Regions from separate parts of the Streptomyces sp. NPDC058001 genome, predicted to be linked through region 2. Evidence: predicted binding sites of a transcription regulator. Region 2 holds the regulator's gene; the other holds the start of a gene.

Region 1 (14,623 bases), on a different contig from region 2:
TGGGGCCTACCGCAGCGGGTAATGCAGTACTGCGGCAGGCTCCTGATGGTTCGCAGAGTGTCCACCCCTAATCTCTGTAGGGGTGGCCGCTCACCATCCAAAAATCCATCCCCTCCGGCACCGCACCGTCCCTCGACGGATCGGGTACCGTACAAATAGGTGGAGCCCACCGCAGTGGGTGCTGCGGCAGGCTCCTGGTTGATTCACGGGTGTCCGCCCCTAGTCTCTGTGGGGGCGGCCGCTCACCATCCAAAAATCCGCAAAATCCACCTCCTCCAGCACTGCACCGTCCGCAGACGGATACGGTCCCAGCGGGTGGGCTTGCGGTGGCGACCCATGGTGCGCCCCCTTCCACATCGCCACCCATTGACCCGGTAGGCGGCATGTTCAGAACTCGGGCCGGGCCCCGAGGGCCGGGGTCCGGAACGACGTCCTTGGAAGGGGGCGCCCCCTGAGAACTGGGGCGCCGGACACCGACACTAGCGACCCGACACGGCCATTCGGCCCACATTCGCCCCGAACGCAACCGTGCGCCCCCTGGCGCACAACGCGCCCCCCACCAGGGCCGTTTGGGTAAGCCGGACAACACGAAGGGGCCCGGTCACCCACCTGTGTGAGTGACCGGGCCCCTTCGTGCGGTCGGACGCGGTCGAGCCGAGCGCAGCGTCCCGCTACCTCTTGTGCTGCGAGTCCGCCACCGTGACCTCGACGCGCTGGAACTCCTTGAGTTCGCTGTAGCCGGTCGTCGCCATCGCGCGGCGCAGGGCGCCGAAGAAGTTCATCGAGCCGTCGGGAATGTGCGAGGGACCGGTGAGGATCTCCTCCGTGGTACCGACCACGCCCAGGTCGACGCGAGTGCCGCGCGGCACGTCCTCATGGACGGCCTCCATGCCCCAGTGGTGCCCCTGACCCGGCGCGTCCGTCGCACGGGCGAGCGGCGACCCCATCATCACGGCGTCCGCACCGCAGGCGATGGCCTTGGGCAGGTCACCGGACCAGCCGACACCACCGTCGGCGATGACGTGGACGTAGCGACCGCCGGACTCGTCCATGTAGTCCCGCCGGGCCGCCGCCACATCCGCCACCGCCGTGGCCATCGGCACCTGGATACCGAGGACATTGCGCGTGGTGTGCGCGGCGCCGCCGCCGAACCCGACGAGCACACCGGCGGCACCGGTCCGCATCAGGTGCAGCGCCGCCGTGTACGTGGCACAGCCGCCGACGATCACCGGTACGTCGAGTTCGTAGATGAACTGCTTGAGGTTGAGCGGCTCGGCGGCACCCGAGACATGCTCGGCGGAGACCGTGGTCCCGCGGATCACGAAGATGTCGACACCGGCGTCCACGACGGCCTTCGAGAACTGGGCCGTACGCTGCGGCGAGAGCGCGGCGGCGGTGACGACGCCCGAGTCCCGCACCTCCTTGATGCGCTGCCCGATCAGCTCTTCCTTGATCGGCGCCTCGTAGATCTCCTGAAGGCGACGGGTCGCGCCGTCGGCCGGCAGCTCCCCGATCTCGTCGAGCAGCGGCTGCGGGTCCTCGTACCGGGTCCAGAGACCTTCGAGGTTGAGCACGCCGAGGCCGCCCAGCTCGCCGATGCGGATGGCGGTACGCGGCGACACGACCGAGTCCATGGGGGCGGCCAGGAACGGCAGCTCGAAGCGGTAGGCGTCGATCTGCCAGGCGATCGAGACCTCCTTCGGGTCGCGCGTACGACGGCTCGGGACGACGGCGATGTCGTCGAAGGCATACGCCCGCCGGCCGCGCTTGCCGCGCCCGATCTCGATCTCAGTCACGTGTGTGGCCTTTCCCTCTGCGCTTCAGCGCCTTCCAGTATCCCCGACCCAAGCGACGAGGGCGGCCCCGGACCTCCGGAACCGCCCTCCACGCGCGCGTACGGATCACTCGCGGCTGTTGCTTACGGCTACTTACGGCTGTAGTTGGGTGCCTCGACCGTCATCTGGATGTCGTGCGGGTGGCTCTCCTTGAGGCCCGCCGAGGTGATCCGGACGAAACGGCCGCGGTCCTGGAGTTCGGGGACGGTGCGTCCGCCGACATAGAACATCGACTGACGCAGTCCGCCGACGAGCTGGTGCACGACGGCCGAGAGCGGGCCGCGGTACGGCACCTGGCCCTCAATACCCTCGGGCACGATCTTCTCGTCGGACGCGACGCCCTCCTGGAAGTACCGGTCCTTGGAAAACGACTTCCGCTCGCCCCGGGTCTGCATCGCGCCGAGCGAGCCCATACCGCGGTACGACTTGAACTGCTTGCCGTTGATGAACAGCAGCTCACCCGGCGACTCCTCGCAGCCCGCGAGCAGCGAACCGAGCATCACGGTGTCGGCGCCGGCGACCAGGGCCTTGGCGATGTCACCGGAGTACTGGAGGCCGCCGTCGCCGATCACCGGGATGCCGGCGGCCTTCGCGGCGAGCGAGGCTTCGTAGATCGCGGTGACCTGCGGTACGCCGATACCTGCGACGACCCGGGTGGTGCAGATGGAACCGGGGCCCACGCCGACCTTGATGCCGTCGACTCCGGCGTCGATCAGGGCCTGGGCGCCGTCCCGGGTGGCGATGTTGCCGCCGATGACGTCGATGCCCGACGAATTCGACTTGATCTTGGCGACCATGTCGCCGACCAGCCGGGAATGGCCGTGCGCGGTGTCGACCACGATGAAGTCGACGCCCGCCTCGATCAGGGCCTGGGCCCGCTCGAAGGAGTCCCCGGCGACCCCGACGGCCGCGCCGACGAGGAGCCTGCCCTCGGCGTCCTTCGCGGCGTTCGGATACTTCTCGGCCTTGACGAAGTCCTTGACCGTGATCAGGCCCTTGAGGATGCCCCCGTCGTCGACGAGCGGCAGCTTCTCGATCTTGTGCCGGCGCAGCAGCTCCATGGCGTCCACGCCGGAGATGCCGACCTTGCCGGTGACCAGGGGCATCGGGGTCATGACCTCGCGCACCTGACGGGTACGGTCCGCCTCGAAGGCCATGTCACGGTTGGTGACGATGCCGAGCAGCTTGCCGCCACCGTCGGTGACCGGTACGCCACTGATACGGAACTTGGCGCAGATCGCGTCGGCCTCGCCCAGCGTCGCGTCCGGGTGGACGGTGATCGGGTCGGTGACCATGCCGGACTCGGACCGCTTCACCAGGTCGACCTGGTTGGCCTGGTCGGCGATGGACAGATTGCGGTGCAGGACACCGACGCCGCCCTGCCGTGCCATGGCGATGGCCATCCGGGACTCGGTGACCTTGTCCATGGCGGCGGACAGCAGCGGGATGTTCACCCGCACGTTCTTCGAGATGTGCGAGGCGGTGTCGATCTGGTCGGGCGCCATGTCGGACGCGCCCGGCAGCAGCAGCACGTCGTCGTAGGTCAGCCCGAGTGTCGCGAATTTCTCGGGCACTCCGTCGACGTTGGCAGTCATGACACCTTCCCCAAATGGCCTTGATCGGTGCGGATGTCCATGCTACGGGAACATTGGGCACCGTTGCCCCGCCCAGTCAACCGAACCAGACAGGGGCCGCGCCCCCGTCACCCCCGGCCCGGGAGGCTCGGCACCGCCGAACCCCACCACCCCGCGTCCCACCGCTGCGGCGGAAAAGAAATGGGACTGCGCCCCAAACCCCCAGGGACCTCCACCCCCACCTCGTTGTGGGCACAGGGCGGGTGGGTGGGGGTTACTGCTCTGCCAAGGCGCGTAGGCGGCTCAAGGCCCGGTGCTGGGCAACCCGTACCGCCCCCGGTGACATCCCCAGCATCTGGCCCGTTTCCTCGGCCGTGAGGCCCACCGCGATGCGCAGGAGAAGGAGTTCCCGCTGGTTCTCGGGCAGGTTGGCGAGGAGTTTCTTGGCCCATTCGGCGTCGCTGCTGAGCAGCGCCCGTTCCTCGGGACCGAGGGAGTCGTCGGGGCGCTCGGGCATCTCGTCCGAGGGCACCGCGGTCGACCCGGGACGCCGCATCGCCGCCCGCTGAAGGTCGGCGACCTTGTGCGCGGCGATGGCGAAGACGAACGCTTCGAAGGGCCTGCCCGTGTCCTTGTAGCGCGGCAGAGCCAGCAGCACCGCCACACACACCTCCTGCGCCAGGTCCTCCACGAAATGCCGCGCGTCACCGGGCAGTCGGGACAGCCGGGTGCGGCAGTACCGCAGGGCAAGAGGGTGGACATGGGCGAGCAGGTCGTGCGTGGCCTGCTCGTCGCCGTCGACAGCACGATGGACGAGCGCACCGATCACCGTCGTCCCGTCGTCGCGCATCGAACCATGGTGCCTTGGCGTCCCGCGCTCCGCGGCACCTGGTCCGTAGTTGTGCACCGAAGCGTTATGAGCAGGTGCGCCGGAACTCATCTCCTGCGCCCTCCCCTTCCGCTCGTCCGACTCGTCCCCAGGGAACTCCACACCTCAAGGATGCGGCATCCGACGGGAAACGAGCGGCGGGCACCGCAGGAACCGCCCCGCCCGCCCTCCGGCGGGCGGGGATCACCGAACCCCCGCGGCGGCTCACCTGCTCACCTAACGGACCAGGCCCCAGCGGAAACCGAGCGCCACAGCGTGCGCGCGGTCCGAGGCGCCGAGCTTCTTGAAGAGCCGCCGTGCGTGGGTCTTCACGGTGTCCTCGGACAGGAACAGCTCACGGCCGATCTCCGCGTTGGAGCGGCCGTGGCTCATGCCTTCGAGGACCTGGATCTCACGCGCCGTGAGCGTGGGGGCGGCCCCCATCTCGGCCGACCGCAGCCGGCGCGGGGCGAGCCGCCAGGTGGGGTCGGCGAGCGCCTGGGTGACGGTCGCGCGCAGTTCGGCGCGCGAGGCGTCCTTGTGCAGATAGCCGCGGGCACCGGCGGCGACCGCGAGCGCGACCCCGTCGAGATCCTCGGCGACCGTCAGCATGATGATGCGGGCGCCGGGGTCCGCCGAGAGCAGCCGGCGTACCGTCTCCACGCCGCCCAGGCCGGGCATGCGCACGTCCATCAGAATCAGGTCCGAACGGTCGGCCCCCCAGCGGCGGAGGACTTCCTCACCGTTGGCCGCCGTCGTCACCCGCTCGACACCGGGCACGGTCGCGACCGCGCGACGGAGCGCTTCTCGGGCAAGCGGGGAGTCGTCGCAGACGAGGACGGATGTCATGACCGCCCTCCGCAGCTGATGCGCGTCACCTTGAGCCTCCAGGCTGGTACGAATCGTCACCTGTGCGATTGACGCACTCGGACATGTGCCCGAGCACTTCTCTCTTCAACCGCCTCCGGCACTCTCAACGATGGTCACCCGAAAGAGTTACGGGTCACTCAGCCACCTTCGGCACTCTACGTGAGGGAGCGGACACACCCCAGGCACCGCGCGTGACTGAAAGTTTTCACCAAGAGCTACGCCCCATTTGGCGGCTTTTCTTCCCATTACTTGGTGTCTGAGGCTAGATTCCTAAAGAGTCATATTTTCATCTCCTTAGACAGTAGATGTACGGTCGTGGGCACTGTCCGCGTCAGAACGGCTACAAGGGGACAAGCAATGGCAGATTTCTCCCGCCTTCCCGGACCGAACGCAGATCTGTGGGACTGGCAGCTCCTCGCGGCATGCCGCGGGGTCGACAGCTCGCTCTTCTTCCACCCGGAGGGCGAGCGCGGTGCGGCACGGAGCGCACGTGAGAACTCGGCCAAGGAGGTCTGCATGAGGTGCCCGGTGCGCGCCGAGTGCGCGGCCCACGCACTGTCGGTGCGGGAGCCGTACGGCGTCTGGGGCGGGCTGACCGAGGACGAGCGCGAAGAGCTGATGGGCCGCGCCCGCAACCGGCTCGTCACGGCCTCGACGTCGAGCGCCGCGGCAGCTCCACATCACTGAAGGAACGTTTCTGCAAAAACCCTCCCCCAGGCGCGCACCCCCTACGCGTCGGCGGCCCGCGTCAGATGGTGGAGGGTGGCCGAGACTGCCGGGACCTGGGCCAGGTCCGGCAGCGTGAGCGCGACGATCTCGCGCCGCACGGCCGGTTCCACCGTCACGGTTCTGGCCCGCTTCGGCCGCACCGACTCCAGCGCGAGTTCGGGCAGAACGGCCACGCCGAGACCGGCGCCGACCAGGCCGATCACGGCCGGGTAGTCGTCGGTCGCGAAGTCGATCCGGGGCTCGAAGCCCGCGCTCGCACAGACCTCGACCAGTTGCCGCCGGCAGCGCGGGCAACCCGCGATCCACGGTTCCCCCGCCAGTTCCCCTATGCCCACAGAACCGGCCCTGGCCAGCGGATGCCCTTCGGGTACGAGACCCACGAGACGGTCGGCGAGCAGGGGGCGCACCACCAGATCGGACCAGTCGTCGGTGATCGAAGCGCCCTCGTACCGGAACGCGAGCGCGATGTCGCAGTCGCCCTCGCGGAGCATCTCGACCGAGCGCGGCGGCTCGGCCTCCACCAGCGAGACCCGGGTGCCGGGATGCGCGGCGCGCAGGGCCGCGAGCGCGGTGGGTACAAGGGTGGAGCTGCCGCTTGGGAAGGAGACCAGGCGGACCCGGCCCGCGCGCAGTCCGGCGATGGCGGCGACCTCCTCCTCGGCGGCCGTGAGCCCGGAAAGGATGCCCGCGGCATGCCGGACCAGGGCTTCTCCCGCCTGGGTCAGCCGGGTCTCGCGGCCCGCGCGGATCAGCAGCGGGGTTCCCGCGGAGGCTTCGAGCGCCTTCATCTGCTGGCTGACGGCGGGCTGGGTGCAGCCCAGCTCACGGGCCGCCGCCGAGAAGGAACCGGTGGCGGCGACGGCACGCAGGACACGGAGGTGTCGGGCCTCGATCACTCTTTGAGCATAAGCGAATCTTGGACAGTCCGGACAATATTGCGTCGACGCTTTGACCCTGTATCGCCTAGCGTGCCGTCATGAAGCTTCTGTCTGTGAGTCTCGGACGCCCCCGGTCCGCCCCGTACACCGATCAGCGGGACGGCATCACGGGCATCGACAAGCGGCCGGCCGACGGGCCTGTGCGGATCACGGCTCCGGGACCCAAGGGGATCGGCGCGAGCGGGGTCGCGGGCGACGCGGTGTGCGACACCCGCCACCACGGCGGGAACGACCAGGCGGTGTACGCGTTCGCGCGCGAGGACCTGGACGACTGGGAGCGCGAGTTGGGCCGGCCCCTGGCGAACGGCGCGTTCGGCGAGAACCTCACCACCTCGGGTGTCGATGTCACCGGCGCCCTGATCGGCGAGCGCTGGCGGATCGGCGCCGATGTGCTCCTGGAGGTCACCTCGTCCCGCATCCCGTGCCGTACGTTCGCCGGCGCCATCGGTGAGCGGGGCTGGGTGCGGCGGTTCACCGAGAAGGGCGTACCGGGCGCGTATCTGCGGGTGATCGAACCCGGCGAGATCCAGGCCGGCGACCCGGTCACGCTGGTGCACCGGCCCGCGCACGATGTGACGGTCGGCTTCCAGTTCCGCGCCGTGACCACCCGCCGTGAGCTGCTGCCCCGGCTCCTCGCGGCCGGTGACGCACTGCACCCCGAGTCGATCGAGCAGGCCAGGACATACATGGAGAAGTACGCCTCGTAGCACAACCGTTGGTGACCGTCCCGGGGACGGCTGAAGGATCACTAACCTTGGCGCATGACTACGGCTCTGATTACGGGATCCACCGCCGGTATCGGCGCCGCGTTCGCGCGCCGGCTCGCGGCCGACGGCCACGACCTCGTCCTCGTGGCACGCGACACCGAGCGGCTGCGTGACCAGGCCACCGAACTGCACGACCGGCACCGTGTGGAGGCCGAGGTACTGACGGCCGACCTGTCGACGGACGCCGGCATCGAGGCGGTCGCCACCCGCCTCACGGACCCCCGCCGTCCCGTCGACCTCCTGGTCAACAACGCGGGCTTCGGCAACAAGGGCCGCTATCTGGAAGTCCCCCTCGAAGATGAGCTGACCATGCTCAAGGTGCACTGCGAGGCGGTCCTGCGCCTGACGTCGGCGGCGACCGGGGCGATGCGGGAGCGGAGGCGCGGCAGCGTGATCAACCTCGCGTCGGTGGCGGCCTTCGTCCCACGCGGCACCTACGGCGCGTCAAAAGCGTGGGTCGTCCAGTTCACCCAGGGCGTGGCGAAAGACCTGGCCGGTACGGGCGTCCGTCTGATGGTCCTGTGCCCCGGCTTCGTCCGCACCGAATTCCACCAGCGCGCGGGCATGGGCACGGACAACATCCCCAAGTGGATGTGGCTCGACGCGGACAAGGTGGTCACAGCGGCCCTGTCAGACCTCACCCGAGGCAAAACCGTCTCCATCCCGGACCCGAGATACAAGGCCCTGATGGGAGTGGCAAAGGTGACCCCGAGATCACTACTGACCGGAGTCACCTCCAAAACGGGCCGCAAGTACGGCCCACAGTAGACAACCGACCCGCCCCTTCAAGGGGCGCGGGGAACTGCGCAACAAGCCACGGCGGACCGGCGGCCGAAAAACGAGCCCGACCACCCCTCATCAGGGGCGCGGGGAACTGCGCAACGAGCCCCGCAGGGGCGAGAAAAGCCGAGGTCCGGCTCCCCGGACAACAGGGGAACCGGACCTCGGTCAGGCCACACGCCTAGTGAGAGTGACCGTGGCCATGCCCCGCGGCGTCGGCCTCTTCCTCCGCCGGCTTCTCGACAACCAAGGTCTCAGTCGTCAACAGCAGCGAAGCGATGGAGGCGGCGTTCTCCAGCGCGGACCGAGTCACCTTGACCGGGTCGATGACACCGGCCTTGACCAGGTCCCCGTACTCCCCGGTCGCGGCGTTGTAGCCGTTGCCCTGCTCCAGCTCGGCGACCTTGGAGACGATGACGTAGCCCTCCAGGCCGGCGTTCTCGGCGATCCAGCGCAGCGGCTCGACGGCGGCGCGGCGGACGACGGCGACACCGGTGGCCTCGTCACCCACCTTGCCGAGGTTGCCGTCCAGCACCTTGACGGCGTGGACGAGCGCGGAGCCACCACCGGAGACGATGCCCTCCTCGACCGCGGCGCGGGTCGCGGAGATGGCGTCCTCCAGACGGTGCTTCTTCTCCTTCAGCTCCACCTCGGTGGCGGCGCCGACCTTGATCACGCACACGCCGCCGGCCAGCTTCGCGAGGCGCTCCTGGAGCTTCTCGCGGTCCCAGTCGGAGTCGGTGTTCTCGATCTCGGCCTTGATCTGGTTGATGCGACCGGCCACGTTGTCCGAGTTGCCGCCACCGTCGACGATGGTGGTGTCGTCCTTGGTGACCGTCACACGGCGGGCGGAGCCGAGCACGTCCAGGCCGACCTGGTCGAGCTTGAGGCCGACCTCCTCGGCGATGACCTCGCCACCGGTGAGGGCGGCCATGTCGCCGAGCATCGCCTTGCGGCGGTCGCCGAAGCCGGGGGCCTTCACCGCGACGGCGTTGAAGGTGCCGCGGATCTTGTTGACGACGAGCGTCGACAGGGCCTCGCCCTCGACGTCCTCGGCGATGATCAGCAGCGGCTTCGAGGAGTTCGTCTGAATGATCTTCTCAAGCAGCGGCAGAAGGTCCTGGATGGAGGAGATCTTGCCCTGGTGGATGAGGATGTACGGGTCCTCCAGGACGGCCTCCATGCGCTCCTGGTCCGTCACGAAGTACGGCGACAGGTAGCCCTTGTCGAAGGCCATGCCCTCGGTGAAGTCCAGCTCCAGACCGAAGGTGTTGGACTCTTCGACGGTGATGACACCGTCCTTGCCGACCTTGTCCATGGCCTCGCCGATCAGCTCGCCGACCTGCTGGTCCTGGGCGGAGAGCGCGGCGACGGCGGCGATGTCGGACTTGTCGTCGATCGGGCGGGCGGTGGCGAGGAGTTCGTCGGACACGGCCTTGACGGCGGCGTCGATGCCCTTCTTCAGGGCGGCCGGGGAAGCGCCCGCGGCGACGTTGCGCAGGCCCTCCTTGACCAGAGCCTGGGCGAGCACGGTGGCGGTGGTGGTGCCGTCACCCGCGATGTCGTTGGTCTTGGTCGCCACCTCCTTCACGAGCTGCGCGCCGAGGTTCTCGTACGGGTCGTCCAGCTCGACCTCGCGGGCGATGGTGACACCGTCGTTGGTGATGGTGGGTGCGCCGAACTTCTTGTCGATGACGACATTGCGGCCCTTGGGGCCGATCGTCACCTTGACCGTGTCGGCAAGCTTGTTGACGCCGCGCTCAAGGGCGCGACGGGCGTCCTCGTCGAACTTCAGAATCTTCGCCATGGGAGCGTTCCAGCCCTCTCGGGAACGGTGGTGAACGAACTACGCCCCGGACTCCCGGCTTCCTTGGGGTCGCGGGGGGCCAGGGGCGCAGCTCACATGCAAAAGTGGTGAATTACTTCTCGATGATCGCGAGCACGTCGCGGGCCGAGAGGACGAGGTACTCCTCGCCGTTGTACTTCACCTCGGTGCCGCCGTACTTGCTGTAGAGCACGACATCGCCGACGGTGACGTCGAGTTCGACGCGCTTGCCGTCCTCGATACGGCCCGGACCAGTGGCCAGGACAACGCCCTCCTGGGGCTTCTCCTTGGCCGTGTCCGGAATGACCAGGCCCGAAGCCGTGGTCTGCTCGGCGTCGAGCGGCTGGACCACAATGCGGTCCTCGAGCGGCTTGATGGCAACCTTGGAGCTGGCGGTCGTCACGATCCGACCTCCCCCTTCGGAGATCTCACGGGGTTAACTGTCTGAGGTGGCGACCAGGTCGATCCGTCGTCGCGGGTGCCGGACCTGCCCGTCGCTATTGGCACTCTCCAGTGGGGAGTGCCAGAGCCGAGACTATGACTGCGATTAGCACTCGGTCAAGCGGAGTGCCAACGCGCCACCCTCTCGGCTGGACCGCGACGTCCGAGCGGGGCCCCTACGGCGCTGCGCGCCCGCCTAGTCCGGGGCACCCGGTACTTGGGGCTGTGCCCACCCGTCCCGCCCTGCGGGACGCCTGCCCACAGCGGGTTCTGGCCTGCCGCCGGCCGCCAGCAGGTTCGTCGCCGCTCGCCGGTGCGGCTACAAGTAATCCTCCAAGCGGGCCACCGTGAGGCCGTCCGCGTGGATTCGGCGTAGTAGTGCCGGGGTCGTGTTCGCGTGGGACAGGAGGATGTCGCCCCGGTGGAGGGGCGTGCCGGGGGTGGGGGTGCGCCATAGGACGATCGCTGACGCTCCGCAGGACGCCGCTGCCCGTACCGTTTCCCCGTCGTACGCGTTGTGGGGTGGCCGGAACAAGCGGGGCCGTACGCCGAACCGTGCCAGCACCTTGTCCCGTTGCCCGCAGATCTCGGCCCGCTGTCCGGCGTACGGCATTCCCGGCAGGTACGGATGGTGCAGCGTGTGGTTCTGCACGGTCGCGCCCACCGCCCGCAACCGGGCGAACTGGGCGTATCCCGGGCCGACCACGCTCTCGGTGAGGAACAGGCTGACCGGCAGCCGTAGTTCCCGCACCATGTCCACGAACCGGGGTTCCTTCTCGGCGCCGTCGTCGAAGGTGAGGAAGACGACCTTGTCGGTGGTGCGGACCCGGTCGACCACGGGCGGCAGCGCTGCGGCATCCCCGGCGCCTCCGGCACCGGCAGCCCCCGTCCCCTTGCCACCGGCCCGTTTCGCACCCGGCGCCCCCGCCCCCGGCGGACGCGCGGGCGGACTCGGCGCCGGGGCCAGCGGCCCCGGCAGACCCCAGCGGCGGTACGTCTCGGCGCTCGGCCGCTTCGCGTGCGGCCCGACCTTCTGCGCGGCCTTGCGGCTGAGCCGTTCGATCGGGTCGACGGACTGCGCGCAGCCGCCGAGCAGCGCGGGCGCGAGTACCCCGGCCACCAGCACCCCGGCCAGCGACCGGCGTAGCTGCGCCCGGCGGGTCACAGATAGTCCTCCAGCTTCGCCACCGCGTACCCCTTGTCGGTGATCAGCTTCATGAACTGGCGGATGTCGTCCGGCATGGTGCCCTTCCAGTCGTTCTTGCCCCGGAAGTGGGTGAGGACGATGTCGCCGGGACGCAGTTTCTGGTCCCACTCGCGGTACTCCCAGTGGTCGACGAAGACCTCTTCGTTCCACAGCGGTACGGCCTTGATGCCGCAGGACTTGGCGGCGCGCAGCGTGTCCTGGTTGTAATTGCCGTACGGCGGCCGGAACACCTCGGGCCGCTTGCCGAACTCCTTGCGCATGACGTCCTGCATACCGCAGATCTCACGCTTCTGCTGGTCGTAGTCGAGGCCGGGCAGGTAAGGGTGCGTGAGGGTGTGGTTGTTGAGCGTGACGCCCTGGTCGCGCATCTTGCGGAAGTAGCCGTAGTCCTCCTTCGCCAGGTAGTTACTGAGGAAGGCGGTGTACGGGATCTTCAGGTCGTCCATCATCCGAAGCAGCGCCGGGTCCTTGTCGGCGCCGTCGTCGATGGTCAGGAAGACGATCTTGTCCTTGGTGGGGATCGTGGTGAAGACCGGCGGCAACTCGTCCTGGTCCTCGACCTCGAAGCCCGCGCGCGGGGTGATTTGCGGCTTCTTCGCGGGCGGCGGCGGCGCGGGCAGCGGGGTCTTGTCCAGGCCCCAGCGCTTGGCGGCGGCGGCGCGGGCCGTCTGCTCGGCGCGCTGCTTGGCGGCGGCCTCCTCCTTGGTCAGCGGGCGCTGCTGGCCGGACACGCCCTTGACCTTGTCCGCGCCCGCGGCCTCGCCGGCCTCGGTGTCACCGCAGCCCGAGGCGACAGCGGCGACGGCGACGGCGAGCAGGGCCGCGCAGACCACGCGGGTACGGGTACGGCTGCGCGCCCGTCCCGCCCCGACCGTAACTTGTTCCTTTTGTCCTACTAGTTGCATGGTGCCGCATCCTGTCAGCGCCCCTCCGCGGTGCGGCGGCGACACCGCCGCCCGGCGCCGACCATCCATCGACTGGCCCACAGCGGCCCGGTGCGCGGCCTGGTGAACAATGGGCCTGGTGAACGCCCCTGGTCAGCTCTCCCCGCTCGACGCCTTCGCCGCGCTGCTCACGGACGAGGGCCGCGCCCTCCTGGACGAGGTGCGGGACACCGACCCCGCCCAGGAGCTGGCCGTGGCGACCCGGCTGCGCCGCGACCATCCCGCGGGTCTGGTGTCGGCGGCGCTCGGTCAAGCGCGGCTGCGGCAGCGGGCGGTGGCCAAGTTCGGCGCCGGGGACGCGGGCCGGATGTTCTTCACACCGAACGGGGTCGAGCAGGCGACCCGGACCAGCGTGGCCACGTATCGCGCGCGGCGGATACGGGAGCAGGGGGTCCGGTCGGTCGCCGATCTGTGCTGCGGCATCGGCGGGGACGCGGTCGCCCTCGCACGGGCCGGGATCACCGTCCTCGCCGTCGACCGCGACCCGCTGACCTGCGCGGTGGCCCGAGCCAACGCCGGGGTGCTCGGGCTCGCCGACCTGATCGAGGTGCGCGAGGCCGATGTCACCGAGGTCGACACGGCGCCGTACGACGCGGTGTTCGTGGACCCGGCGCGGCGCGGCGGACGGGGCCGGGTCTTCGATCCGGAGGCGTACTCGCCGCCGCTGTCCTGGGCCGTGGAGGCCGCCCGGCGGGCGCCGCGTGCCGCGCTGAAGATCGCGCCGGGGGTGCCGCACGAGGCGATTCCCGACGGTGTCGAGACCGAGTGGATCTCGGACGGCGGTGACGTCAAGGAGGCGGTGCTGTGGTTCGGCACCGCCGGGCCCGACGCCCGCCGGGCCACCCTCCTGCCCGGCGGCGCCTCGCTCTTCTCGCCCCTCGCGACCCTGCCCCCCGATCCGGCGGTGCGCCCGGTGGGGCGGTATCTGTACGAGCCGGACGGTGCCGTCATCCGCGCGCATCTCGTGGCCGAGGTGGCCCGTGAGGTGTCCGGCGGCCTGCTGGACGAGACGATCGCGTACGTCACCTCCGACACCCTGCGCCCGACCCCGTACGCCACGGCCTACGAGATCACGGACCATCTGCCCTTCAACGTCAAGCGCCTCAAGGCCCTGCTGAGGCAGCGCGAGGTCGGCATCCTCACCGTGAAGAAACGCGGCTCACCGGTGGAACCGGAAGAGCTGCGCCGCAAGGTGAAACCCCAGGGCCCGCACGCCGCCACCGTCTTCCTGACCAGGGTCCACAACGCCCCGGCCATGCTCCTGGGCCACCCGGCGGCACGGTAGGAAAAGGGTCCCGAAGAAAGTTCCCGGAGAAAGTCCCGGAAAAATTCTCCGGACGTGTCGATCCCGGCGCCTCCCGTTCGACGCGTGCGTGAGAGGCGGAGAGAAGACTCCGCCCCCCAGCGAAGTGGAGAGGCTCATGCCGCGCTATCTGTCCATGATCCGGATCGACGAGAACAACGCGCCCGCCGAGGGGCCCAGCGAGGCCCTGATGGGGCGCATGGGTGAGCTGATCGAGGAGATGACCAAGGCCGGGGTCCTGCTGGACACCGCCGGTCTCACGCCGACCTCGGACGGTGTGCGGGTGCACTGGGAGGGCGGGAAGACATCCGTGACGGACGGCCCGTTCACCGAGAGCAAGGAGGTCATCGGCGGGTACGCGCTGCTCCAGGCCAAGGACAAGGCCGAGGCGGTCGAGTGGACCAAGCGGTTCCTCCAGGTGCACGAGCCGTTCTGGACGGTGACCTGCGAGGTGCGGGAGGTCGTGGAGGGCTGACCTCCCTCAGCCGGGCCGACGTCACCGGACCCGCGCCCGACTTGGCGGCTCGCGCGCGGGGGTGTCT
Region 2 (14,623 bases):
CCCGGTGTTGAAGACGACACGGAAACCGGTGGCGTCGACCTTGTCCAGGGCGGCGACCTCGGCGGCCTCGCGCAGTATGTCCGCGGCGATCTGCGGCTCGGCGGCGGCGAGCGAGGCGGCGTCGGCGTAGTGCGCCCTCGGGATGACCAGGACATGGGTCGGCGCCTGGGGGTTGATGTCGCGGAAGGCGACGGTCGTCGCGGTCTCGCGGACGACGGTCGCCGGGACGTCTCCCGCGACGATCTTGCAGAACAGGCAGTCGGCCTGCGGCTCTCCGGCCACGGTCACGCCCTCCTCGACGGTCGGAACGGTACGTCGGCATGCTATCCGCCGCCGGGGGCCCGCTCCTCGGGGACGCGGGCACCCCTTCCGTACGGGGACGGGTCAGCCGAGGGGCGGCAGCTCCGGCGGTGTCTTGGCCGGGTTCTCCGCGAGGGCCGCGAGCGCCAGCCGGATCGCCTCGTCCAATTGCGGATCGCGGCCCGCCGCGTGGTCCTGCGGGGTCTGGACGACCTCGACGTCCGGGTCGACGCCGTGGTTCTCGACGTCCCAGCCGTAACCCTCCAGCCAGAACGCGTACTTGGGCTGGGTGACGAGGGTGCCGTCGACCAGCCGGTAGCGGCTGTCGATGCCGATGACGCCGCCCCAGGTGCGGGTGCCGACGACCGGCCCGATACCGAGGGCCTTGATCGCCGCGTTGACGATGTCGCCGTCCGAGCCGGAGAACTCGTTGGCGACGGCGACCACGGGCCCGCGCGGTGCGTCCTGCGGATAGCTGAACGGCTGGAGTCCGCGCGGCAGGTCCCAGCCGACGATCCGGCGCGCGAGTTTCTCGATGACCAGCTGCGAGGTGTGACCGCCGCGGTTCTCGCGTACGTCCACGACCAGGCCCTCGCGGGCCACCTCGACCCGCAGGTCCCGGTGGATCTGGGCCCAGCCGGGCGCCTGCATGTCGGGGACATGGAGATAACCCAGGCGGCCCCCGGACTTCTCGTGGACATAGGCGCGCCGGTCGGCGACCCAGGCGTGGTAGCGCAGCGGTTCCTCGTCGTCGAGCGGGACGACCACGACATGCCGGGGGTCGCCGCCGCCGGCGGGCGAGACGGTGAGTTCGACGGGCTTGCCCGCGGTGCCGACGAGGAGTGGTCCCGGGCCGGTCACCGGGTCCACGGGCCGTCCCGCGACGGCGACGACGGCGTCCCCAGGGCGCACGGCGACGCCGGGTGCGGCGAGCGGTGAGTAGGCGTGCGGGTCGGAGGTCTCGGACGGCAGGATCCGGTCGATCCGCCAGACGCCGGGCCGCTGAGCACCGTCAGCACCCTCGTCACCGCTCTCGTCGGTGCGTGAGATGTCCGCGCCGAGCAGCCCGAGCCGGGTGTCGGAGTGGCCCCATCCGCCGGTCGGCCTGATGTACGCGTGCGAGGTGCCGAGTTCGCCCTGCACCTCCCAGAGCAGGTCCACCAGGTCGTCGTGGGTGGCGACGCGGTCCAGGACGGGCCGGTACCGGTCGAGTACGCCGTCCCAGTCGACGCCGCCGAGGTCGGGCCGCCAGAAGTTGTCCCGCATCAGGCGGCCGGTCTCGGCGTACATCTGGCGCCACTCGGCGGCCGGGTCGACGCTCTGCCGGACCCGGCCGAGGTCGACGGTGATGTTGGTGTCGCTGTCGTCGTCGGTCGAGGCGCGCCGGTCGCTCGGGACGACCTTGAGCTTGCTGTCGGTCCACAGCAGGACCCGCTTGCCGTCACCGCTGACGGCGAAGTGGTCGGCGTCGGACGCCAGATGCTCGACCCGCTGCTGGACGAGGTCGTACCGCTCCAGGTCGGTCTTGGGGTCCGGGTCGTCGGGGGTCGCGCGGGATGCGCCGAGTACCCCGCGCAGCGGGTGGCGCAGCCACAGGATGCCGTCCTTGGCGGCGCGCAGGGTGGTGTAGCGGGCGGCCTCGACGGGGAACGGCACGATCCGGTCGGCGAGCCCTTCGAGGTCGATACGGGTGACGGGGGCGCCCTCGCTGTCAGGGGTCTCGTCCTTGTCGGGGGTCTCGAAGGGGCGGCCGTGGCGCTGCGGTCCGAACGGCGAAGGCGTCACCGCGGCGAGCGTGATCAGATGCGGCCGGGAGCCGCCGACGAAGGCGAGGTCGAAGACGTGCTCGTCGTAGACGGGGTCGAAGGCGCGCGCGGACAGGAACGCGAGGTGCTTGCCGTCCGTGGTGAACGCGGGCGCGTAGTCGCGGAACCGCAGCGGGGTCGCCTCGGTGACGGACAGGTCGGCGGTGTTGGCGAGCTTGAGCTGCCGCAGCGGGCTGGGTCCGGCGTGCGACCAGGCGAGCCAGGCCGAGTCGGGCGAGAAGACCAGGCCGGTGGCGTCGCCGTGTTCGCCGCGGTCGATCTCGCGGACCTCGCCGGTGGCGCGCTCCACGAACAGGACCCGGCCGTCGTGCGAGGCGACGGCGGCGCGGCTGCCGTCCGGTGCCATCGCGAGGGCCAGGACCCGGCCGAGCTGTCCGGCCGCGAGACGGCGCGGGGTTGCGCCGGGGGCGATGCCGGTGGCGGGGGCGAATTCGAGGGCGTCGTCACCCTCGGCGTCGGTGACCCAGACGACGTGTTCCTCGCCGTCGGCGCGGAAGGTGCGGGGCAGCCGGGCGCGGACACCGGGTTCGGCGGCCAGGGCGCGGGCGGGGCCTTCGCGGTGGGTGATCCAGTGGACGGCGCCGCGTACGGCGAGGGCGCTGCCGCGGCCGGTGTGGTCGGGCGCCGCGGCGCCGAACCAGCGGGCGGCGTTGACGGGGTGCGGCTGGAGGTCGGTGCGCTGTCCGCCGAGCCGGATGTCGAGGCGCCGGGCGCCGGTCCCGGGGGTGCCGTCGAGCGTTTCGGGGCCGTCGAGGGTGTCGACGATCCAGAGTTCACCGGCGGACGCGTACACGACGCGGGTGCCGTCGGTGGCGGCGTGGCGCGCGTAGAAGCCGTCGGTGGCGGTGTGCCGGCGCAGGTCGGAGCCGTCGGCGAGTGACGAGTACAGGGCGCCGACGCCTTCGTGGTCGGAGAGGAACGCGACGCGCTCGCCGACCCACATCGGGTACTCGATGTTCCCGTCGAGCCCTTCGTGCAGCCGGACGAACTCGCCTGAGCCTTCCCGGTCGATCCAGAGCTTGCCCGCGGTGCCGCCCCGGTACCGCTTCCACCAGGCGGCCTCGCGTCCCATCGGCGCGGAGAGCAGCACGACCTGACCGCCGGGGCCGTACGCGACGTCACCGACCGGTCCGTACGGGAGGGTGTCGGCGGGGCCGCCGTCGAGGGGGACGGCGCGGGCCCAGGAGCGGCGCAGCGACGCCTGGCCCACGGTGCTGATGGCGAGGGCGCGGCCTTCGGGGGTCCAGCCGCGCACGGAGGTGCGGTCGCTGCCCCAGTGGGTGAGCCGCCGGGACGGGCCGCCGTCGACGGGCGCGATGTGCACCTCGGGGACGCCGTCGCGGGTGGACGACCAGGCGACGGTGGTGCCGTCCGGGGAGATCCGGGGGTGGTTCACGGGCATGTTGTCGGCGCTGACCCGCCATGCGCGTGAGCCGTCGAGGGGCGCGATCCACACGTCGTCCTCGGCCGTGAAGGCGACCAACTCACCGTGAACATGGGGAAACCGGAAGTACGCAGACTGAGTCACCTGATCACCCTAGGCAGCGACACCGCCTGTGAACAGTGGTTCCGGTGAGTTGCCGGGTCACGCGCGCGGGGGTCGTATACGGGACCCGGGTACGGGATCCGGTACGGGTTCCGTACGGGATCCGGGTGCGGTCAGCCGCGCAGCAGCAGCCACTCCTGCAACTCGACGAGATTGCCCTCGGGGTCCTTGAGATGGGCGACGCGCATCCGGTCGGTCATGGCGGAAGGGCCCTGGAGCAGGGTGGCGCCGCGTTCCGTGACGCGCTCGCAGTAGGCGTCCAGGTCCTCCACGCGCAGGACGACGAGGGAGCGGTGTCCGACGGCGGTCCCGGCGAGTTCGCCGAGCAACTCGGCCATCATCGCCCGGTCCTGGAGCGCGATCCCCGCCGAGCCGGTGTGCGGGCTGAACTTCTCGTACGGTCCGTCGACCGCGCCCGACTGCGGCTTGAGGCCGAGCACGTCGGCGTAGAAGCGGTAGCAGGCGGCGAAGTCGGAGACGAGCAGCCTCACCTGGGCGAGTTCCAACGGGGCCTCCTCGGAAGGCAGTTCAGGACCGGCCGTTCAGAACCGGCTTTCAGCAGCGATGGTTCACGACCGGTGGTTCAGGACCAGCGGCCGGTGCGGCCGAGCAGCAGGGCACCGGCGGCGGTCCCGGCGGTCGACGTACGCAGCACGCTACGCCCCAGTCGGTACGCTTTTGCCCCGGCGCCGGTGAACTGGTCCAGTTCCTCGGGCGCGATGCCGCCCTCGGGGCCGACGACGAGCACGATCTCGCCGCTCGTGGGGAGTTCGGCGGTGGCCAGGGGCTCGCTCGGGTAGTCCCGGTCCTCGTGCAGGACGGCCGCGAGATCGGCGCGGGCGAGCAGGGCGGTGACCTGTTTGGTGGTCATCGGCTCCGCGATGTCCGGGAACCGGACGCGGCGGGCCTGTTTTCCGGACTCGCGTGCCGTGGCGCGCCACTTACCGAGCGCCTTGACGCCCCTCTCGCCCCGCCACTGGGTGACACAGCGGGCGGCGGACCACGGCACGATCGCGTCGACGCCGGTCTCGGTCATGGTCTCGACGGCGAGTTCCCCGCGGTCGCCCTTGGGCAGCGCCTGGACGACGGTGATCCGGGGGGTCTCCTCGGGTTCCTCGGCGATCGAGTCCATGTGGACGACAAGCCGGTCCTTGCCCTCGGCGGCGACCACGACACACTCCGCCCAGCGCCCGTGCCCGTCGGTCAGGACGACGTCCTCGCCGGGCCGCAGCCGCTTCACGGACACGGCGTGCCGCCCTTCGGCGCCATCCAGGACATAGCGCCCGGCGGGACCCGCGTCGAAGTGTCCGACGACGAAGACGGGAGCGGTCACGAAGCCCTCCGCAGCACCAACGCGTCGCCCGCGGCCTCCAGTTCGGCGGTGAGCACCTCGACGAGTTCCCCGGCGGGCAGTTCACGGGCGAGGCGGTGGCCCTGCCCGGCCCAGAGCGCCATGCCCTGCGGATCCCCGGCCTTCGCGGCGGCCTTCCGCAGTCCGGCGGTGAGGTGGTGGATCTGCGGGTAGGCAGCGGGCGCGTACGGGCCGTGCTCGCGCAGGAAGCGGTTGACGAGGGCGCGCGCGGGGCGGCCCGAGAAGGCGCGGGTGAGCCGGGTGCGGTTGAACAGCGGGTCCGTGAGGGCCTGCTTGTGCAGGACGTGGGCGCCCGACTCGGGGGTGATCAGGAAGGCGGTGCCGAGCTGGGCGGCGTCGGCGCCCGCCGCGAGGACGGAGGCGATCTGGGAGCCGCGCATCAGCCCGCCGGCCGCGATGATCGGAAGCTGCGCGGTCTCGCGGATCTGTGACACGAGGGTCAGCAGTCCGAGCCCGGCGCCGTCGTTCTCGACGTTGTCGCGGTGGGTGCCCTGGTGGCCGCCCGCCTCGATGCCCTGCGCGATCACACCGTCCGCGCCGACCCACTGCACGGTCTGCGCCTCCTCGGGCGTGGTGGCCGTGACGAGAGTGAGGGTGCCGACCCGCTTGAGGGATTCCACCACCTCGCGGGTGGGGCAGCCGAAGTGGAAGGAGACGACCGGGACCGGATCGTCCACCAGGATCGCCAGCTTGGCCACATAGCCGTCGTCGAGTCCGACGTCCGGGTCGCCGAGCCGGGTCTCGTACCAGGCGGCCTCGCCGGCGAGCTGGTGACGGTAGACGACGATGGCCGCCGGGTCGGCGTGGTCGGGCTGGGGCAGGAACAGATTGACACCGAAGGGGCGCCCGGTGAGGCCGCGCACCTGCTTGATCTCCTCGTACATCCCGTCGGCGGTCTTGTAACCGGCGGCGAGAAATCCGAGCCCGCCCGCGTCGGAGACGGCCGCCGCGAGCTGGGGCCGGGAAACGCCGCCCGCCATGGGCGCCTGCACGATCGGGCGTGGGAAGAGATCGGTCAGTGCGGAGGACATGACGGCATGTTGTCACGTCCCCCGCACAAGTCCGAATCCAGCCGTCCGGCTGGCATATTCCGCTGGCGGTATGGCTTTACCGGCGGTAAGCCGACACCCATTTCGACCGAAAGTCAGCCGTACGTCAGCGGCCGTTGAACGCGTCCTTCAGGCGGGAGAAGAGCCCCTGCTGTCCTGGCTGAAACTGACCGATCGGGCGCTCCTCACCGCGCAGCACGGCCAGCTCCCGAAGGACCCGCTCCTGTTCCGGATCGAGCTTCGACGGGGTCTGCACCTCGACATGCACGATGAGGTCACCGCGCCCGCCGCCCCGCAGATGGGTCACCCCGCGCCCGTGCTTGGGGATGGACTGCCCGGACTGGGTGCCCGGTCTGATGTCGACCTCTTCGAGGCCGTCCAGGGTCTCCAGGGGCACCTTGGTGCCCAGCGCGGCGGCCGTCATCGGGAGGGTCACCGTGCAGTGCAGATCGTCGCCGCGCCGCTGGAACACGGAGTGCGGCAGCTCGTGGATCTCGACATAGAGATCACCGGCGGGGCCGCCGCCGGGGCCGACCTCGCCCTCGCCCGCGAGCTGGATCCGGGTGCCGTTGTCGACGCCCGCCGGGATCTTCACCGTCAGCGTGCGGCGCGAGCGGACCCGGCCGTCACCGGCGCACTCCGGGCACGGGGTGGGCACCACGGTGCCGAAGCCCTGGCACTGGGGGCACGGCCGCGATGTCATGACCTGGCCGAGGAACGACCGGGTCACCTGGGAGACCTCGCCACGCCCGCGGCACATGTCGCAGGTCTGCGCGCTGGTGCCGGGGGCCGCGCCCTCGCCGCTGCACGTGGTGCAGACGATGGCCGTGTCGACCTGGATGTCCTTGGTGGTCCCGAAGGCCGCCTCGTCCAGCTCGACCTCCAGCCGGATCATCGCGTCCTGGCCGCGCCGGGTGCGCGAGCGGGGGCCGCGCTGGGACGCCGTACCGAAGAAGGCGTCCATGATGTCCGAGAAGTTGCCGAAGCCACCGGCCCCGAAACCGCCCGCGCCGCCGCCCGCCTGCGAGAGCGGGTCACCGCCGAGGTCGTAGACCTGCTTCTTCTGCGGGTCCGACAACACCTCATAGGCGGCGTTGATCTCCTTGAACCGCTCCTGGGTCTTCGGATCGGGGTTCACGTCCGGATGCAGCTCGCGCGCGAGCCTCCGGAACGCCTTCTTGATCTCGTCCTGGGAAGCGTCGCGGCGCACGCCGAGTACGGCGTAATAGTCCGTGGCCACTTACGACTCCGCCAGGATCTGTCCGACGTAACGTGCCACTGCGCGTACTGCTCCCATCGTTCCCGGGTAGTCCATGCGGGTCGGGCCGACCACGCCGAGCTTGGCCACTGCCTCGCCGCCCGAACCGTAGCCCACCGACACGACGGACGTGGAGTTGAGTCCCTCATGCGCGTTCTCATGACCGATCCGTACGGTCATGCCCGAATCCTCGGCACCGCCCAGGAGCTTGAGAAGCACGACCTGCTCCTCAAGGGCCTCCAGAACGGGCCGGATCACCAGAGGGAAGTCGTGCCCGAAGCGGGTCAGATTGGCGGTGCCGCCGATCATCAGCCGCTCCTCGGTCTCCTCGACCAGCGTCTCCAGCAGAGTGGAGAGCACGGTCGAGACGATGCCGCGGTCCTCCGCCTCGAAGGCGTCGGGCAGATCCTGCACCAACTGCGGCACATCTGTGAAACGGCGGCCCGCGACCCTGCTGTTCAGCCGGGCCCGCAGATCGGCGAGCGACGCCTCACCGAAGGGCGCCGGACAGTCCACCATCCGCTGCTCGACCCGGCCGGTGTCGGTGATCAGTACGAGCATCACCCGGGCCGGGGCCAGCGAGAGCAGCTCGACATGGCGCACCGTCGAGCGGGTCAGCGAGGGGTACTGCACGACGGCGACCTGCCGGGTGAGCTGCGCGAGCAGCCGCACGGTCCGGCCCACCACGTCGTCCAGGTCGACGGCGCCGTCGAGGAAGTTCTGGATGGCGCGGCGCTCGGGCGCCGTCATCGGCTTCACGCCGGCGAGCTTGTCGACGAACAGGCGATACCCCTTGTCCGTGGGGATCCGCCCGGCGCTGGTGTGCGGCTGGGCGATGTACCCCTCGTCCTCCAAGGCCGCCATGTCGTTGCGCACGGTCGCCGGTGAGACGCCGAGGCTGTGCCGTTCGGTCAGCGCCTTGGAACCCACGGGCTCCTCGGTGCCGACATAGTCCTGGACGATGGCGCGCAGCACTTCGAGCCTGCGTTCACTGAGCATCGCGCGCACCTCCAGCTTCATGTGTTCCCTGCCCCGGTCCGGCACATGCCCGGCCCCTCTGGCACTCAGGGCAGCCGAGTGCCAACATTCCCTGAGCCAGTGTACGGCCGGTGGGTACGCCGGTAGCAAGGCCGGGCCCTGCCTATGTCGTACGGGGACGGCCGGTGGGCTTAGCGTCGAGCTATGGGTATCGCTGCGGGTATCGCTTGGGAAGAGCCGGGGTGGGAGCGGGTGGCCCCCGGTGTCGGCCGACGGCGGCTTCCGGCCTGGGACTGCACGGCGGGGCTGGTCGCCGGGGACGAGGGCGCGCTGCTGATCGACACCGGCGCGACGGTACGCGAGGGGGCGGGGCTGCGCCGGGACACCGGAGTACTCCTGGGCACGGACCGCCGGGTCACCCACGTGGCACTGACCCATCCCCACTTCGACCATGTCCTGGGCACATCGGCGTTCGCGGGTGTGGAGGTGTACGGGGCGCTGGGCATGGGCGAACTCTTCACACGCGGCGCCGACGAGCTGCGTACGGACGCGGTACGGCACGGGGTCGAGCCCCGGGCCGCGGCGGAGGCCGTCGACCTGCTCGTCCGCCCCCGGCACGAGGTCCCCGACGAGTGGGGGGTCGATCTGGGCGGCGGGGTGCGGGCGCTCCTGGTGAATCTGGGCGCCGCGCACTCGGGCCACGATCTGGCGGTCGTGGTCCCCGGTTCTCCCCCGGTCGTGTTCTGCGGCGACCTGGTCGAGGAGTCCGGGTGGCCGCAGACGGGCCGGGACTCGGTCCCGGCCCGCTGGCCCGCCGCCCTGGACCGTCTCCTGGAGCTGGGCGGCGAGGACGCGCGGTACGTCCCCGGGCATGGTTCTGTCGTGAATGCGGAGTTCGTCAGGGCCCAACGCGAGCGGCTGGCCAGGAGATTCGGCGTGTCGTGAGCCACGCCCGGCCCCTTCTTCCTATCGTCGGGCGAATGCGCCCGTACTCGGCGGACCTGACTCCGCCCTGGAAGAAGAAGCAGCCCGTACCCGAGGTACCGGCCGAGCCGGGGCTCGTGGTCGAGGAGCCGGAGACCGGGTTCTGCGGTGCGGTGATCCGGTGCGAGGCGGGGACGGTCACGCTGGAGGACCGGTTCGGCAAGCACCGGGTCTTTCCGCTGGAGCCGCGCGGGTTCCTTCTGGAGGGCCGGGTGGTGACCCTGGTCCGGACGGCCACGGGTGCGCCGGTGCGGCCGACCCGTACCGCGTCCGGTTCGGTGGCGGTGCCCGGGGCGCGGGCGCGGGTGGCCCGTGCCGGGCGGATCTACGTCGAAGGCCGGCACGACGCGGAACTCGTCGAGAAGGTGTGGGGCGACGACCTCCGGATCGAGGGCGTGGTGGTCGAGTACCTGGAGGGCGTGGACGACCTCCCGGCGATCGTCGCGGAATTCGCGCCAGGCCCGGACGCCCGCCTCGGCGTCCTGGTCGACCACCTCGTGCCCGGCAGCAAGGAGTCCCGTATCGCCGCGGAGGTCGCCGACGAGTTCGCCCTGGTGGTGGGCCACCCGTACATCGACATCTGGCAGGCCGTGAAGCCGGCGGCCCTCGGCATTTCGGAGTGGCCCCGGGTTCCCCGGGGCCAGGACTGGAAAACGGGGGTGTGCCGGGCGCTGCGCTGGCCTGACAACACGGGGGCGGCGTGGCAGCGGATTCTGGGGTCGGTACGGAGTTACCGGGACCTGGAGCCGGAACTTTTGGGGTCGGTGGAACGGCTTATTGACCATGTGACGGTGCCGTAATCATTTGACCCGTGTTTGCGCAGTTCCCCGCGCCCCTGATCTGGGGTGGCCGGCGCCGGGCCTCGACTGCGCGTTGTACGTGGCCGGTCGCGCAGTTCCCCGCGCCCCTTACGGGGGTGAGTGGCCGGCGACGGATTTCGACTGCGGGTCGAGCGTGGCTGGGTGCGCAGTTCCCCGCGCCCCTGAGGGTGCGGGGCTGGCGGGAACTCACGACCGGCACTCGAAGACCGGCGCCGGCCAATCAGCCCCGATAGGGGCGCGGGGAACTGCGCAACGAGCCGCGCAGGGCCCGCAGCCGACAACCGGCCTCAAGCACCCCGCAGGGGGGCGCGGGGAACTGCGCGACGAGCGACGCACGACCCGCACCCGACAACCCGCCCGGCCGGGGGCTAGTCGACCAGGTTTCTTACCACCGCGTCTGCCAGGAGCCGGCCCCGTAGCGTCAGGGTGGCTCTGCCCTGTTCGTACGGTTCAGGTTGTAGGAGGCCGTCTTTGAGGGCCTGGTGGGAGGCCGTGAGGCCCTTTGGTTTGAGGAGGGAGAGCGGGCAGCCGTCTTGGAGGCGGAGTTCGAGCAGGATGCGCTCCACCCGCCGGTCCTCCTCCGACAGGATCTCGCGGCCGGCGCCGGGTGAGCGGCCCGCCGCCAGGGCGCCCGCGTACGCGCCGGGGTGCTTGACGTTCCACCAGCGGACGCCGCCGACATGGCTGTGCGCGCCGGGGCCCGCGCCCCACCAGTCGGCGCCGCGCCAGTACAACTCGTTGTGCAGACAGCGGCCCGCGTCGGTCGTGGCCCAGTTCGACACCTCGTACCACTCGAAACCGGCCGTCTTGAGCGTCTCGTCCGCGATGAGGTACCGGTCGGCGTGGACGTCGTCGTCGGTCATCGGGACCTCACCGCGCCGGATACGCCGGGCGAGCTGGGTGCCTTCCTCGACGATGAGCGCGTACGCGGAGACGTGGTCGGGTCCCGCTCCGATCGCGGCGTCGAGCGAGGCCCGCCAGTCGTCGTCGGACTCGCCGGGGGTGCCGTAGATGAGGTCGAGATTGACGTGCTCGAACCCGGCGGCACGGGCCTCGGCGACACAGGCTTCGGGGCGGCCGGGGGTGTGGGTGCGGTCGAGAACCTTGAGCACGTGCTGCCGGGCGCTCTGCATGCCGAACGAGATCCGGTTGAACCCGCCCGCCCGAAGCGCGGCAAGGTAGGCCGGGTCGACGGATTCCGGGTTCGCCTCGGTGGTGACCTCGGCGTCGTCGGCGAGACCGAACTCGTCGCGGACGGCGGCGAGCATCCGGACCAGGTCGTCGGCGGCGAGCAGGGTCGGGGTACCGCCGCCCACGAACACGGTCCGGACGGGGCGGGGGTCGTCGCCCAGGACCTTGCGGGCGAGGCGGATCTCGTCCACGAGGGTGTCGGCGTAGTTGTCGCGCGACGCGAGGACACCGCCGGTGGAGCGGAGTTCGGTGGCGGTGTAGGTGTTGAAGTCGCAGTAACCGCAACGGGTGGCGCAGTACGGCACGTGGACATAGAAACCGAGGGGGCGAGCGGGAGCACCGAGCAGAGCGGAGGACGGAAGACCGCCATCCTCAGGCACAGCCTCCCCCTCAGGAAGCACAGAGGGCATACCCCCATTGTCCCCCGCCCCAACGACCACACCCCACCCCTGTGAGCGATCGCACCACCGAGGTCAGCGCCGCTGAGGCGAACGCGGCCGAACACCACCCGGCCACCGTCACCGCAGACGAACCCCGCCCCGCCACTGCGGACGACCGCGCCACCGGGCTGACGCATCCGGACACCACACCGCCACCGCCGCTGTCGCGGAAGATCCCGCCACCGGCCGCCGCAGGCAGTCACATCGCTGTGGCGAACGCAGCCGGACACTACGTGCCACCGCGCAGGCGAACCCCGCACCGCCGCTGACGCGGACAATTCCGCCGCCAGCCGCCGCAGGCACGCTAGGCGAACGCGGCGGGCACCGCACGGAGCCGCCTGTCGCCGCAAGCGGCTCCGCACTGCCACGGCACGGGCAGTCGCGCCACCCGCTGGCGCAGCGGGACACCCACCGCCACCGGCCGCCGCAGGCAATCACGCCGCTAGGCGAACGCCCCGCGCACCGCACCGCCGCCCGCCGCCGCAGGCGGCTCCGCGCCGCCACCGCGCGGGCAAGCGCGCTACTCGCCGCCGTCGCTGTGGGCAATCGTGCCGCAGGGCGATGGGGGTCCCCCCTGGACGGAGCTTGTCGGAGTCCTTGGGGGAGGGTGGGCACAGCGGCGGCACCCAAGTACTGGTCACTCCTCAGGTACCCGGAACCCAGGAATTCGGGTCAGCCCGCCGCAAGGCGTATAGCACTGTTGCCCCCCACCCCGCCCCACTTCCCTCACTCCGTGCGCACGCTCGCGCCCGGTCTGTCACTCTGTTGCGATGCGACGCGAGAGCGCGGTCCGGGCGGTGATTCCGCCGAGCCGTCGGCGGCGGTCGACGCCGCGCGTGGCCCGGACCTATCTGCCCGGAAACCCCCAGTCCCCGGGGGCCGCCCGCCGGTTCGTCCGTACGGCGCTGACCAACTGGACGGAACCGGTCGTCCTGGACCGACTGGTGGACGACGCGGTGCTGCTCGTCAGCGAGCTGGTCACCAACGCGGTCGTGCACGCCGGTACGGACGTCGGGCTGCTGTGCCGTCTGGAGGAGACGCCGGACGACGGAACGGCCCTGGTCGTCGAGATCTCCGACCACCATCCCGCGCGGCCGATACGCGGTGGCCTGGCGCCCGGCGGCCAGGAGACCCCCGAGTTCGGGCACGGGCTCCAGCTCGTCTCCGGTCTCGCCGCCGCCTGGGGCATCACGTACCGCCCGGGTACGAAGACGGTGTGGGCGCGACTGCCGGTGGACGCCCGGGAGAGGGCTCTTCCCGTGGTCACGGGACCCACGATCGGCGACTACGGCGAGGTCCTCGGGCCCCTGGCGGACCCCGAGGACCAGGACTGGGTCAACCGGGGCGCCCTCACCTTCCTCGCCGAGGCGTCCGATCTGCTCGCCGGGCAGCTGGACGAGGATCATGTCGCCGCGCTCGCCGGGCAGCTCCTGGTACCCCGGCTCGCCGACTGGTGCGCGGTCTGGCTCACCGACGAGGCCGACCGCCTCGGATCAGGCGGCACCGACGGTACGTCCACCGGGCCCCGCCCGGCCCGGGTGTGGCACGGCAGCGAGAACCGGATCGAGGAACTCCGCCAGGCCCTGGAGCAGGCCCCTCCGGTGCTGCCCAGCGATCCGGACCGGTCGGGTCCGGTGCCCGTGCCCTGGCCGGAGGCGGCCCTGGGCAGCGGTGATCCGGCGGGGGCCGCGCTGGCGTTCCGGCTGACCGCCGGGGGCCGGCCGCTCGGCACGCTGATGATCGGGCGGGCCGGGCTGCTCCGGTTCCCAGACGAGGTCACCGGCCTGGTCGAGGACTTCGGCCGCCGGGTCGCGCTCGCCATCGGGGCGGCCCGCCAGTACACGCGCCAGGCCACCATCAGCCGCGTGCTGCAACGGGGGCTGCTGCCCAGCGCCGTCGCTGAGATCCCCGGGATGCGCAGCGCCCTCGTCTACGAGCCACGGGAGGCGGGCGGACCCGGGGGCGACTTCTACGACGTGTTCCCGGCCGGGGACGGGCGCTGGTGCTTCGCACTCGGCGACGTCCAGGGCAAGGGGCCCGAGGCGGCCGTCGTGATCGGCCTCGCCCGGCCCTGGCTGCGGTTGCTCGCCCGCGAGGGGTACCAGGTCGGCGAGGTGCTCGACCGGTTGAACCAGTTACTGCTCGATGACGCGACCGAGGCTGCCGACGCGGCGGCACGGGCGCTGGCCGCGGCGGGCGGGCCCTCGGTGCCGCCCGAGGGGACGATGCCCCGGTTCCTGTCGGTGCTCTACGGGGAGCTGGTGCCGGTCGAGGGCGGGGTGCGGTGCACCCTCGCCTCCGCCGGGCATCCGTTACCGCTGGTACTCGGGACCGACGGGGTGGTGCGGGCGGCGGCGAAACCGCAGGTGCTGTTGGGCGTCGTGGAGGAAGCCGCGTACCGGACGGAAACGTTCGAGCTGCGGTCGGGCGAAACGTTGCTCTGTGTCACGGACGGCGTGACGGAACGGCGGGCCGGGCAGCGGCAGTTCGACGACGGCGACGGGCTCGCCGTCGCCCTCGCCGGGTGCGCGGGCCTCACCGCTCCGCTCGTAGCGGAACGTATCCGCACCCTGGTCCACGCCTTCGCCCCCGACCCGCCGGAGGACGACCTCGCCCTGCTGGTCCTCCAGACCGTCTGACCGGTCGCCCTCCGCCAAGTCCCCGTACGGCGGGATCAGACCTCGCGAGTCCCCGCGTACATCTCATCGATCAGATGCTGGTACTCCCGCTCCACGAACGGGCGCTTCAGCTTGAGGCTCGGGGTGAGTTCGCCGTGCTCGACATCGAGGTCACGCGGCAGGAGCTGGAACTTCTTGATGGTCTGCCAGCGCTGGAGCCCCGCGTTCAGCTCCTGCACA

The links. The regulator HrcA, encoded in region 2, represses chaperone genes, less so after heat shock. The targets are predictions, from matches to a motif close to TTNGCACTCNGNNNNNCNGAGTGCNAA.
Region 1: a site for HrcA is predicted at 10,734-10,760, ahead of groES (co-chaperone GroES). Genes of this name have one in related genera too.

The regions. Positions count from the first base shown of each region.
Region 1 is NZ_JBHVQT010000001.1:263,056-277,678, reverse strand. Features, by position in the region: gene ACFVT5_RS01375 (GuaB3 family IMP dehydrogenase-related protein) at 672-1,796, opposite strand; gene guaB (IMP dehydrogenase) at 1,925-3,430, opposite strand; gene ACFVT5_RS01365 (sigma-70 family RNA polymerase sigma factor) at 3,684-4,259, opposite strand; gene ACFVT5_RS01360 (response regulator transcription factor) at 4,515-5,126, opposite strand; gene ACFVT5_RS01355 (WhiB family transcriptional regulator) at 5,505-5,834, shown strand; gene ACFVT5_RS01350 (LysR family transcriptional regulator) at 5,876-6,772, opposite strand; gene ACFVT5_RS01345 (MOSC domain-containing protein) at 6,853-7,521, shown strand; gene ACFVT5_RS01340 (SDR family NAD(P)-dependent oxidoreductase) at 7,576-8,349, shown strand; gene groL (chaperonin GroEL) at 8,543-10,168, opposite strand; gene groES (co-chaperone GroES) at 10,281-10,589, opposite strand; gene ACFVT5_RS01325 (polysaccharide deacetylase family protein) at 10,947-11,792, opposite strand; gene ACFVT5_RS01320 (polysaccharide deacetylase family protein) at 11,789-12,739, opposite strand; gene ACFVT5_RS01315 (methyltransferase domain-containing protein) at 12,849-14,063, shown strand; gene ACFVT5_RS01310 (YciI family protein) at 14,200-14,556, shown strand.
Region 2 is NZ_JBHVQT010000002.1:500,907-515,529, reverse strand. Features, by position in the region: gene ACFVT5_RS05700 (histidine triad nucleotide-binding protein) at 1-282, opposite strand, end outside; gene ACFVT5_RS05695 (S41 family peptidase) at 385-3,654, opposite strand; gene ACFVT5_RS05690 (VOC family protein) at 3,786-4,178, opposite strand; gene ACFVT5_RS05685 (16S rRNA (uracil(1498)-N(3))-methyltransferase) at 4,256-5,005, opposite strand; gene ACFVT5_RS05680 (nitronate monooxygenase) at 5,002-6,075, opposite strand; gene dnaJ (molecular chaperone DnaJ) at 6,200-7,333, opposite strand; gene hrcA (heat-inducible transcriptional repressor HrcA) at 7,334-8,350, opposite strand; gene ACFVT5_RS05665 (MBL fold metallo-hydrolase) at 8,534-9,274, shown strand; gene ACFVT5_RS05660 (DUF3097 domain-containing protein) at 9,310-10,113, shown strand; gene hemW (radical SAM family heme chaperone HemW) at 10,503-11,735, opposite strand; gene ACFVT5_RS05650 (hypothetical protein) at 11,777-12,034, shown strand; gene ACFVT5_RS05645 (SpoIIE family protein phosphatase) at 12,536-14,404, shown strand; gene ACFVT5_RS05640 (AMP-dependent synthetase/ligase) at 14,440-14,623, opposite strand, start outside.